DNA from 2 places in the Heyndrickxia vini genome. Region 2 is predicted to be linked to the other one. Evidence: riboswitches for the same ligand, from Rfam matches in the RefSeq annotation. Region 2 holds a riboswitch; the other holds the start of a gene.

Region 1 (5,128 bases), 100 kb from region 2:
GTGATTCTTCTGCAGAGGATAGCGGTATAAGGACAAACACATTTAAAAGTGTGACAAGTATGATCGCAATAATTGCTGAAATGGCCATAATAAGAATGCTGGATAATGAGGTTACCCGCTCAAAAATATAGCCGGATGCGGAAAAAAAGGTGATAAAAGATAAAACTAATGTTGGATGTAAATAACCGAGTGCCTCTCCGATCCCATGGAAAATATCCCCAAATAGGATATAAAGAATCGTAAGACTCCCTGCAACAATTAGGAGAACTAAATAAACCGTTTCAATCGATGTTCCGAAAATGGTCATTCGCACCAAATCCTTTACGTGTTATAGTGAAAATGATGAATGATGATCACACCTTTCAATTTTTCTTTATGATTTATTTACGGATAAAACGTTAAGAAGGTTTCAAAAATATTTCAAAAAGTTTACGTGTGTTTTTCTAATGGAGAAATGTATGTAGATAAAACTTTTCGATGCAGAGATCATCCCTGCATCGATATATATCTATTGTATCATAATTTAGACTAGGACAAATATTCTATTTTATTTAAACCAGACTTTGATTGTTTCTTTCGAATGCAACCTACTAATACATATACAAATGGTGTGGCAACAATGGATGCGATAAATTTAAATACGTATTGTGTAAAGACGAGCATGATTAATGCAGCAACAGGCATTGTGCCAAAAAAGGCGATTGAAATAAAAATCGCTGTATCCACTAATTGACTAAGCATAGTCGATGCATTGTTTCGGAGCCAAAGCTTTTTCACTCCATGTCTTTCTTTCAGTTTATTAAAAACATATACATCCAAATTCTGACTAACAGCGTACGAAACTAGACTCGCGATAATGACTCGAAAGCTGCCACTTAAAATCGTTTGATATTCTGATTGATGCTCGAAAAATGGTGCTGATGGCAAATAAATCGTAATCGTAATAAAAATAATGGCCAGCATTTGGGTCATTAAGCCTGCTTTTACCGTTTTACGTCCCGCATCCTTTCCATACACTTCAACAATCGTATCCACAATCGGATACGTAAAAATGTAAATGATGACGGCAGCGGGCAACACTGCCCAATCACCGATACTAAATAATTTTACCGCGACAATATTGGATAAAATTAATAAACCTACAAATATTCCATTTAAATATAACAGCATAGTCGATTGATTCCTTTCTTAGCGATTATCTACTTTTTCAGGATACATATCATGGTTCATCAGACGATATGCAGCCATATCCTCATATTTGGTTCCCGGTCTCCCGTAATTGCAATACGGATCAATCGATATCCCGCCACGCGGTGTAAATTTTCCCCACACTTCAATATATCGCGGGTCTAATAATTTAATTAGGTCATTCATGATGATGTTCACGCAATCCTCATGAAAATCTCCATGATTTCGAAAACTGAACAAATATAGTTTTAAAGATTTGCTTTCTACGATTTTTTTATCAGGGATGTAGCTGATATACATAGTTGCATAGTCAGGTTGGTTTGTGATTGGGCATAGTGAAGAGAACTCCGGACAATTAAATTTCACAAAATAATCACGGTCCACATGCAAGTTATCAACTGATTCCAATACTTGTGGTGCATAATCAAATGCATACTTCGTCCCTTGATTCCCTAATAATGTTAATTCATCTAGTCCTTCTTCTTTTTTTCTTCCAGACATAAAAAAACCTCCTTTAAATGTTTCGTACATTTAAGAGAGGTTCACTTTTTTCATAGCTACTATAATAAATGGTCAAAAAGAAAAGCCATATCCTGATATGGACATGGCTTTAAATGACATGAATCCATAGTTTTTTATAGAGGGTTTCAGCTATGAACCTCTCCCGTATGTACGGGTATGAATTTGTACAAATTTTAGCATATAAAAAATGGTCATTTCCGTCAATAGGCAAATTATTTAGAATCTAGTGCCTGCCCTAAGTCTTCAATGAGATCCTCGATATCTTCAATACCTACTGATATTCTTATTAATCCATCCTCAATTCCAAGTTCTAAACGACGCTCCCGTGGAATTGACGCATGTGTCATTAGTGATGGGATTGAAATAAGACTTTCAACCGCACCGAGACTTTCAGCTAACGTAAAATATTTCACATTCTTTAACACAGATAAAGCTTTTTCTTGGTTTACTACAGTAAATGAAATCATTCCACCGAAACCATCTGCTTGTGTGCGATGAATATCGTGTCCAGGATGTTCAGCTAATCCCGGGAAGAAGACTTTTTCTACCTTGGAATGCTCTTGCAGAAATTTCACGACATCTAACGTGTTTTTCTCGATTTCCTCCATGCGGATGCCTAGTGTTTTAATCCCACGAATCAATAACCAACTATCTTGTGGTCCGAGAATACCACCAGTTGAATTTTGGATAAAATGAACATCCTCACCCAATTGTTCATCATTAACGACGACTAGGCCAGCAACAACATCACTATGGCCGCCAAGATATTTTGTAGCACTATGAAGGACAATATCTGCACCTAAGTCCAATGGATTTTGCCAGTAAGGGGTGCTAAAGGTATTATCGACAATGAGTTTTAGTCCTTTGTCTTTTGCAATCCCGCTTATTGCACGAATATCAGTAATTTTTAACAAAGGATTTGTCGGTGTTTCGACGTATATAGCTTTCGTATTAGGTCGGACGGCATTTTTTACTGCATCTAAATCACTTGTGTCTACAAACGTCACTTCAAGATTGAAACGGTTTAAAACCTTTGTCATCACACGGAACGTCCCACCGTACACATCATCCGTTGCAATAATATGATCGCCTGATGAGAATAAATTCATCACAGCCGTTATCGCGGCCATCCCAGATCCGAACGCAAAGCCACGGGTACCATTTTCAATATCGGCAATCAATTTTTCCAATGATTCACGAGTTGGATTTCCCGTTCTTGAATATTCATATTTAAAATTACCTACTCCCTCTTGTTTGTACGTACTGACTTGATAGATAGGGGTCGAAACAGCTCCTGTATATGGATCACGGCTAATGCCGCCATGAATAAATTTTGTTTTCTTCTTCATCTTTTTTCTCACCTTTCATTGAATTGATATATCCCGCTACTTATATATCGCTCACTGCTATCGGGAAAAATGGTCACGATATTCGTTCCAGGTTTTGCTTGCCTCGCTTCTCTTAAGCATGCTTCTAAAGCAGCTCCTGAAGAACTTCCGACTAAAAGCCCCTCTTTTCGTGCAATCTCTGCTAAGCGAAAAAACGCATCCTCATCTGAGATCGTGTGAATCTCATCGAAATATTCCCGATCAATAAATGGCGGCAAAAATTCCATTCCTATCCCTTCTGTCCGATGCGAACCAGACTCCCCGCCATTTAAAATGGAACCTTCTGGCTCAACGATTACCGTTTTGATCTGTGGAAGCTTTTCTTTTAAAAAGCGGGAAGTTCCCATAAACGTTCCACCAGAACCCGCCCCCGCAACAAACACATCTATCTTTCCATCAAGAGCTTCGTAGATCTCTGGTCCTAAACTTTCATAATACGTATCTGGATTAGCGGAATTTTGAAATTGTCCTGGGTAATATGAATTAGGAATTTCTATTAAAAGCTCCTTCGCCTTCTCAATGGCACCTTGCATGCCCATATCCGTAGGTGTATTTACGACTGTTGCACCAAGTGCCCGCATAAGTGTTTGCTTTTCGATACTAAATTTTTGAGGTGTCACGAAAACCGCCTTTACCCCGAACTTGATAGCAGCCATCGCAAGGCCGACCCCCGTGTTACCAGCTGTCGGCTCAATAATGGTTCCACCCTTCTGCAGCTTCCCTTCATCTAATGCTCGTTTCAATAAATATTGACCTAAGCGATCTTTGACACTGCCTCCTGGATTAAAATATTCCAGCTTTGCAAATAAACGAACATTTTTCGGAAGTGAATAAGAAGTAATTTCAACTAACGGTGTATTTCCAATCAATTCACTGATATGCTTTGCATATTTCATTGCCTATCCCTCTTTTAGCCAATCATTCATTTTATTTAAGCTTTAGGTGCAATTACTGAATCTATTATTCTACTTTTTCGCCATTTATTAACCAGACAAATGGATTTAATTTCGTGAATGAGACGGAAAAGCCATTTTGATTAAAAATATCCTGTAAAACTGAAATTGTTGTATAGTACTCTCTTTCTAAATCTTCCGCCAATCGAAGGAAGTTTTTTCGCTTTGCATCTTGAATCATTTCCATCTTGGCATTCAAAGTTGCAAATACGGTATCGGCAAAAACAATTCTCCCACCATTATTTAACAACGTACTATATTTTTTAATCGCTTTCGCTTTCTCCTCATCTGTTAAGTGATGGAAAGCGTAAGTACTCACAAAAGTATCGATAGACTCTGATATCTTTGGAAATTCTAAAAAATCCCCATCCAAAATTTTTACGTATGGTATCTTTTTGCGAGCGATCTTTCGCATCCCTTCAGAAGGCTCCATACCATATACATTTAATCCTCTATTTAATAACTTCGCCGTTAAGTTTCCTGTTCCCACACCGAACTCAACAACGGTTCCGGAAGCATGTTCGGCGACTTTCGTTAATATTTCATCATAATGGATAAACACATCTTCATATTCCGGATCATTTCCGGAAACTGTATTGTCATAAGAAAGGGACCATTCATCAAAAAGCTCATTAAATTCTCTGCCCAAACTTAATTCCCTCATTTCCTATAAAATAACTATGAATTAACTTTAGCACGGAATAGGTGAAAGTGCAATTACTTGGATAAAAAATGGGCAATCATCCATAATGGGGGTCGTTTTCACTGGAATGGGATTATTACTATTTAAAAAGATTTTTTCAAAAGAGAGGGTAAAAAATGCCGGGGACATTGTCTCTCATCCTTTTCGGAGTACTATGAAAAGTCTATCAATTGATGTTTGTGAGCTCCAAGCTGACAAAATATAAGTCATTGGACATCACAAATGCGGAATGAGTGTAGAACATAACATTAAAATAATTAAAAAACATCCTTTATTATCAGATGATATTCCAGTGCAAGGTCTAGTTATCGATCCGGAAACAGGAAAATTAGATCTTGTTGTTGATGGATATAATAACTAACTAACCATTCCCT
Region 2 (5,128 bases):
CTATTCCGTTACCGCTTTCTTCCCATGCATCTTGAAATCCACCTTTAATAAAGCTCCTATAAGTAGGTGCATCATCGTTATGTGCATTTGAATTCAAATCCCCTGTTACGATTAAAGGAAGCTTTGTTTTAGCTGGTCCTTCTAAAATTTCCTTTGCTTGTTGCACCTGTATATCGGAATTCGTATCTAAATGCGTATTTATCATCCTAATACTTTGTCCCTCTAACTGTATGTCAATCGAGGACCATCCTCGTAATATTTCAATTTGTTGGCCTGCTATTTGAACAATAAGATTTGTTTTGAAATGTTTAGCCATTCTTTTATTTATCTTTAGTCGATATCCTTTTCGAACTAAAATAACATCCCTATCTAATAAACGTACAAAATTGCCATTGCTATCCGGAAGCTCGACGGATGTATTTTTGTTTTGAATAGCTACTTCATAATCTAAACCGCTTTTTTTCAATTCAATCAATAATAATTGAACAAAATCATAAGTGACTTTACGATAATTAGGAATAATTAATTGCCATCGAACCGCTTCTTGCAGACCAATAAGATCGGGTTTCTTTCTGGCAATCTCACGGGCGATTGCTTTTACACGAATAGGTAGATTCGTTGCAAGAAATTGACGGTACACCTTTGACACAAGATTGGGAATTTGATCTCGTGTTGAAGTAAATAACGGCGGTAATTCTACACCCATATATAGATTCCATGTGAGAATCGAAAGATGAAAACCATCCCATATTTTCATCTTTTCACCTCCAATCATTAACACACTCCATATAGTAAATGAAAGGTGTCGATGAATGGATACGAATTTTTTCTTAAATGAACAATTCTGGATGAAACTAACGTAGATTGCCTCAAGATATGTTGCAATTTTTTCGGAGTAATATGTGCAACAGCCCTTTTACTTATAATAAGATGTTTTCTTCCTTATTTTCTATAATGTTTACCTTATCAGTTTTAACTGTCGATAGAATAATGATTGTACTAATAATACAAAATGAACCTATCCAATCGACAACACCGAAAGCAACATGCAGCCAAACAATCGATAGAACAGCCGCTGCCAATGGCTCAATACAAGCCAGAAGGCTCGTCTCGGATGCGCTGATATACTTTAAACTTTCTAAATAACTATAAAAAGCAATTAGTGTTCCAAACAAGACAATAAACGCTACTGCAAAAAATGCGTTAAATGACCAATGTCCTTCAAACTTCCAAGGTGGATGAATAAAACTAAAACATACTCCGCCAATCAGCATTCCCCATCCTACAACGATTGTTGATCCCCAATTAGCCAGCAATTGATGGGGCTGTAATGTATAAAATGCTAAGGCAACGGCTGAGGCAAGCCCCCAAAACAATGCCATGCCAGAAATTGATAGGCTTTGAATATTCCCATGTGTAACAAGAAGAAACGTACCTAACAAGGCTAAAATTACCGCTGCCATCTCCTTAAAAGTTGGCAGCCTTTTCGATTTCATTGCTAGGTAACAAGAAATTAAAACCGGTGCTAAATATTGCAATACAGTAGCTGTTGCGGCATTCGATTCTTTAATCGCAGCAAAATATGTATACTGGACTGCTAACATTCCGAGAATACTAAACAATAAAATACGGAAAATATCATATTTGTTCTTCCATATCCCCCAAATACTTTTTGGCTCCTTCTTGGCTGCAATTCCTAAAAGGATTACGCCTGATAGTAATAAACGGATTACGACTAACCATTCCGGACTAAACCCTTGCTTTTGGAAAAGAAACTGAGCTACAGTCCCTGATATCCCCCATAACGAAGCACCAGTTAGGACTAATACCATTCCTTTAGTTCTAGAATAAGATTTATCGTTGATATTCATAATATTTCCTTAAATTTATTTAAATGGTGATGTAAGCAGAAAAACACATTCAAGTAAATGTAATTATTTGCATTTCTATTCATGATTTAATGGATGAAACTGATACTTTCCAAGGTCAATCCGGTCATTCATGCCAAATTCAATTCCTTCACTTTCAAGAGAAAATTTTTGTATTTGAAAATATTCATCATCCGCGAAGCCAATTTGACCTTTTGCATTTACCACACGGTGCCATGGAAGCTTGTGCTTTTTACTCATTGAGTGAAGGATGCGGACGACCTGCCTGGCAGCCCTGGGGCTCCCCGCTAATGCCGCGATTTGCCCATATGTCATCACTTTTCCTTCGGGGATATGTTGAATAATTGAAATGACTTGAGAAGTAAATGGAGTCATATGCATCTTTTCCTTTTTCTACTAGTTTTTCAGTAATGATTGACGTGATTGTAATATATATTATACTATAATAGCTTGAATAATTTTGAAAGACGTGGTTCGTAACCATCCCACGATAAAAAACTAAGGAGAGAATAATAGATGAAAGTAAAAACACTCGTTGTTAATGCGATTATTGCCGCATTGTATTTTGTAATTTCCCTTGTTATCCAGCCGATCGGATTCAAGGCGATTCAATTCCGGATTCCAGAAATGTTTAACCACTTAATCGTATTTAATAAAAAATACTTTTTTGGAATTGTTTTAGGAGTCATTCTTGCAAACTTCTTTTTATCACCAATGCCGAATTTTGACCTAATTTATGGGGTTGGGCAATCAATTATTGCATTATTGATTACGATTGGGGTGTCCCACTTTATAAAAAATATATGGGGCCGAATGATTGTAAATACAATTGTGTTCACCTTTACAATGTTTATCATTGCATATGAGCTGCAGGTAGCCCTTGGCTTTCCTTTTCTTTATACATGGCTAACTACTGCAATCGGTGAATTTGTAGTCATGGCAATAGGTGCACCAATCTTTTATAACCTAAATAAACGCGTCCATTTTGAAAATCAAGTATAAATAAGAGCGATTGCTGCAGTTCACAGTAGCAATCGCTCTTTTTATTATGTTTATGCTTTTACTTTTGAGCCCACAAATTGTTCAAAAAAAGTGAGGATTTTTTTATAAACAGCAATTTCATTTTCTTTCTTCGAAAAACCATGACCTTCATCCTCCAACAGCATATATTCTACATCTCTTCCTTTATCTTTTAACGCCTGAACGATTTGATCAGATTCCTCTTTCACGACACGAGGATCATTTGCTCCTTGGATGACGAGCATAGGTTTGGTCATTCCATCTAAATGTGTAATTGGCGAATACTCAATGAGCTTTTCTTTATCTTTCTCTGGATTTCCTACCCATTGATCCATCACAGGTTTCCAGTCTTCAGGAACAGAATTGATAAATGAGAACAAATCAGATGGTCCAAAAATGTCTACAACTGCTTTAAAGTAATCAGCATGTCGACCATGTAATAGAAGGGCCATGTATCCACCATAGCTTCCACCCATTAACAAAATATTTCCTTTTTCCGCATAACCGTTTTCAATTAACCAGTCTAACCCGGCGACATTATCTAGACGAGGTCCATATCCCCAGTCACCTTCAACCATTTTCATAAATTCTAATCCATAACCGTAAGAGCCACGGAAGTTTGGTGCGAATATGCTGTAACCTTGATTTAAGAAAAATTGGAAGGAAGCCCGGAAAAATTTCCGTTCTGATGCTTGTGGTCCACCATGCGGCCAAAAGATAATTTCACCATTGTCATTTTCTTTCTTTGCTTTGAAAAAGAGTGATTCAATTTCAAGTCCATCAAATGAACTATAATTAACGACCTCAGGCTCAACTAATTCATTTGAATCGACACCTGGTACAGTATATTGAGTTAATGGGGTCCACTCATTTTCTTGAAGCTTATAAATATTATGTGGCTTTGTTGCACTTCTTCCTAATAAATAGATTGTTCCCGATTTGGCAACGATAAGCTTTTCAATGACACTGCATGGTGTAGGAAGCTTCCTCCACTCCCCATTTTGCAAGTCATACTCATATAAATAATCTTCTACACCTTTGACACTGCTTATATACAATACTTGTTTGGATTTATTATATTTGATGCTGCTCAGACTCTCATTCTCAAATTCTTTTATTTTCAAAAACGTATTCGTTTCAAGGTTATAAGAAGCTAAATAAGTAAAATCTGATTCATAATCGGTTAGTAAATAAACAGTTGAGTCAGAAACAAACACACCATCGCTAGCAGTATGCTGTTTATCGGTGGGTGGGGTTAGAAGAATATCTTTCTCATCATGTCTCGCATATAAAAGTGTATGGGTATTCGCATAATGTTTAAAGTAAAGAAAAGTCGATTCATCAGGGCTAAAGTCAATCAAGTATGTAGCTGCATCTTTTCCTTCCAATACCTTCGTTTCCTGACCAGACTCTAAATCTAAACAATAAGCATTCAGATATGTCGGGTTGTCTTTTGCAGATGTGTAATAAAGCTTTTTCCCATCATCCGATAAAATCGGTATGAAATTCCGGGTGCCTTCATGATACACGATTTCTTTCATCGTCCCACCTTGCAATGGAATCCCATAAAACTGAGTATTCTCATCCCCATCTTTATCAAATCCGGCAATGATAAACCTTCCTTGCTTATCATAAATCAAATCTTGACAGCTTTGGTCGATAAATGTGAGCGGGTAAGGAAACGTATTTGGCAGATCCATCGCCCATAAATTATACTTTCCACTTAAATTTGTGCTAAAAGCAAGCTGATTTTCATCCGGGCTTACGGCAAAGTCTTCAATAGCAAATGTCCGTAAAAATTGCTCCACATCTGGTTTTGAAAATGAAATCATTCATCCCACCCCTTATATTCTTTCAATATAGAAAAATCTGTCTATTATTATACCATACATTATAAAAAAAACGGCAACAAGCTAAGCCCATTACCGTCTTTTCTATATTACATACTTTGAGATGTAGCTGTTACTGTTTCTGGTTCCGATTCTTTCTTTTTCATAAAAAGAAATGTGTAGATAATTAATAATAGAACTATGCATACAATTGAAAATCCATAGATGAAATGGAATCCCTTATTCGCAGCAAGGATGCCCAGTCCTGTTGAACCGATAGCCATTCCAAGATCCATGGAGGAAAAATACATTGCGTTCGCAGTTCCTTGTTTTTCCTTAGTAACAAGACTAACCGCTATCGCTTGTAAGGTTGGTGTCACCATTCCATAA

What was found. Region 2 has a riboswitch for preQ1 ahead of I5776_RS18045 (QueT transporter family protein). Riboswitches for the same ligand answer to the same signal wherever they lie in the genome.
Region 1: it holds a riboswitch for preQ1, as region 2 does, so the genes downstream of both, queF (preQ(1) synthase) here and I5776_RS18045 (QueT transporter family protein) in region 2, are expected to answer to the same signal.

The regions. Positions count from the first base shown of each region.
Region 1 covers NZ_CP065425.1:3,507,369-3,512,496, forward strand. The annotation lists gene I5776_RS17565 (NfeD family membrane protein) at 1-307, opposite strand, end outside; gene I5776_RS17570 (queuosine precursor transporter) at 529-1,170, opposite strand; gene queF (preQ(1) synthase) at 1,189-1,689, opposite strand; PreQ1 riboswitch class I at 1,810-1,856, opposite strand; gene I5776_RS17580 (bifunctional cystathionine gamma-lyase/homocysteine desulfhydrase) at 1,923-3,059, opposite strand; gene I5776_RS17585 (PLP-dependent cysteine synthase family protein) at 3,068-3,994, opposite strand; gene I5776_RS17590 (class I SAM-dependent DNA methyltransferase) at 4,059-4,700, opposite strand; partial or broken gene I5776_RS21480 (carbonic anhydrase) at 4,864-5,115, shown strand.
Region 2 covers NZ_CP065425.1:3,611,844-3,616,971, forward strand. The annotation lists gene I5776_RS18030 (endonuclease/exonuclease/phosphatase family protein) at 1-757, opposite strand, end outside; gene I5776_RS18035 (DMT family transporter) at 921-1,871, opposite strand; gene I5776_RS18040 (MGMT family protein) at 1,947-2,264, opposite strand; PreQ1 riboswitch class I at 2,353-2,397, shown strand; gene I5776_RS18045 (QueT transporter family protein) at 2,406-2,891, shown strand; gene I5776_RS18050 (S9 family peptidase) at 2,942-4,741, opposite strand; gene I5776_RS18055 (MFS transporter) at 4,849-5,128, opposite strand, start outside.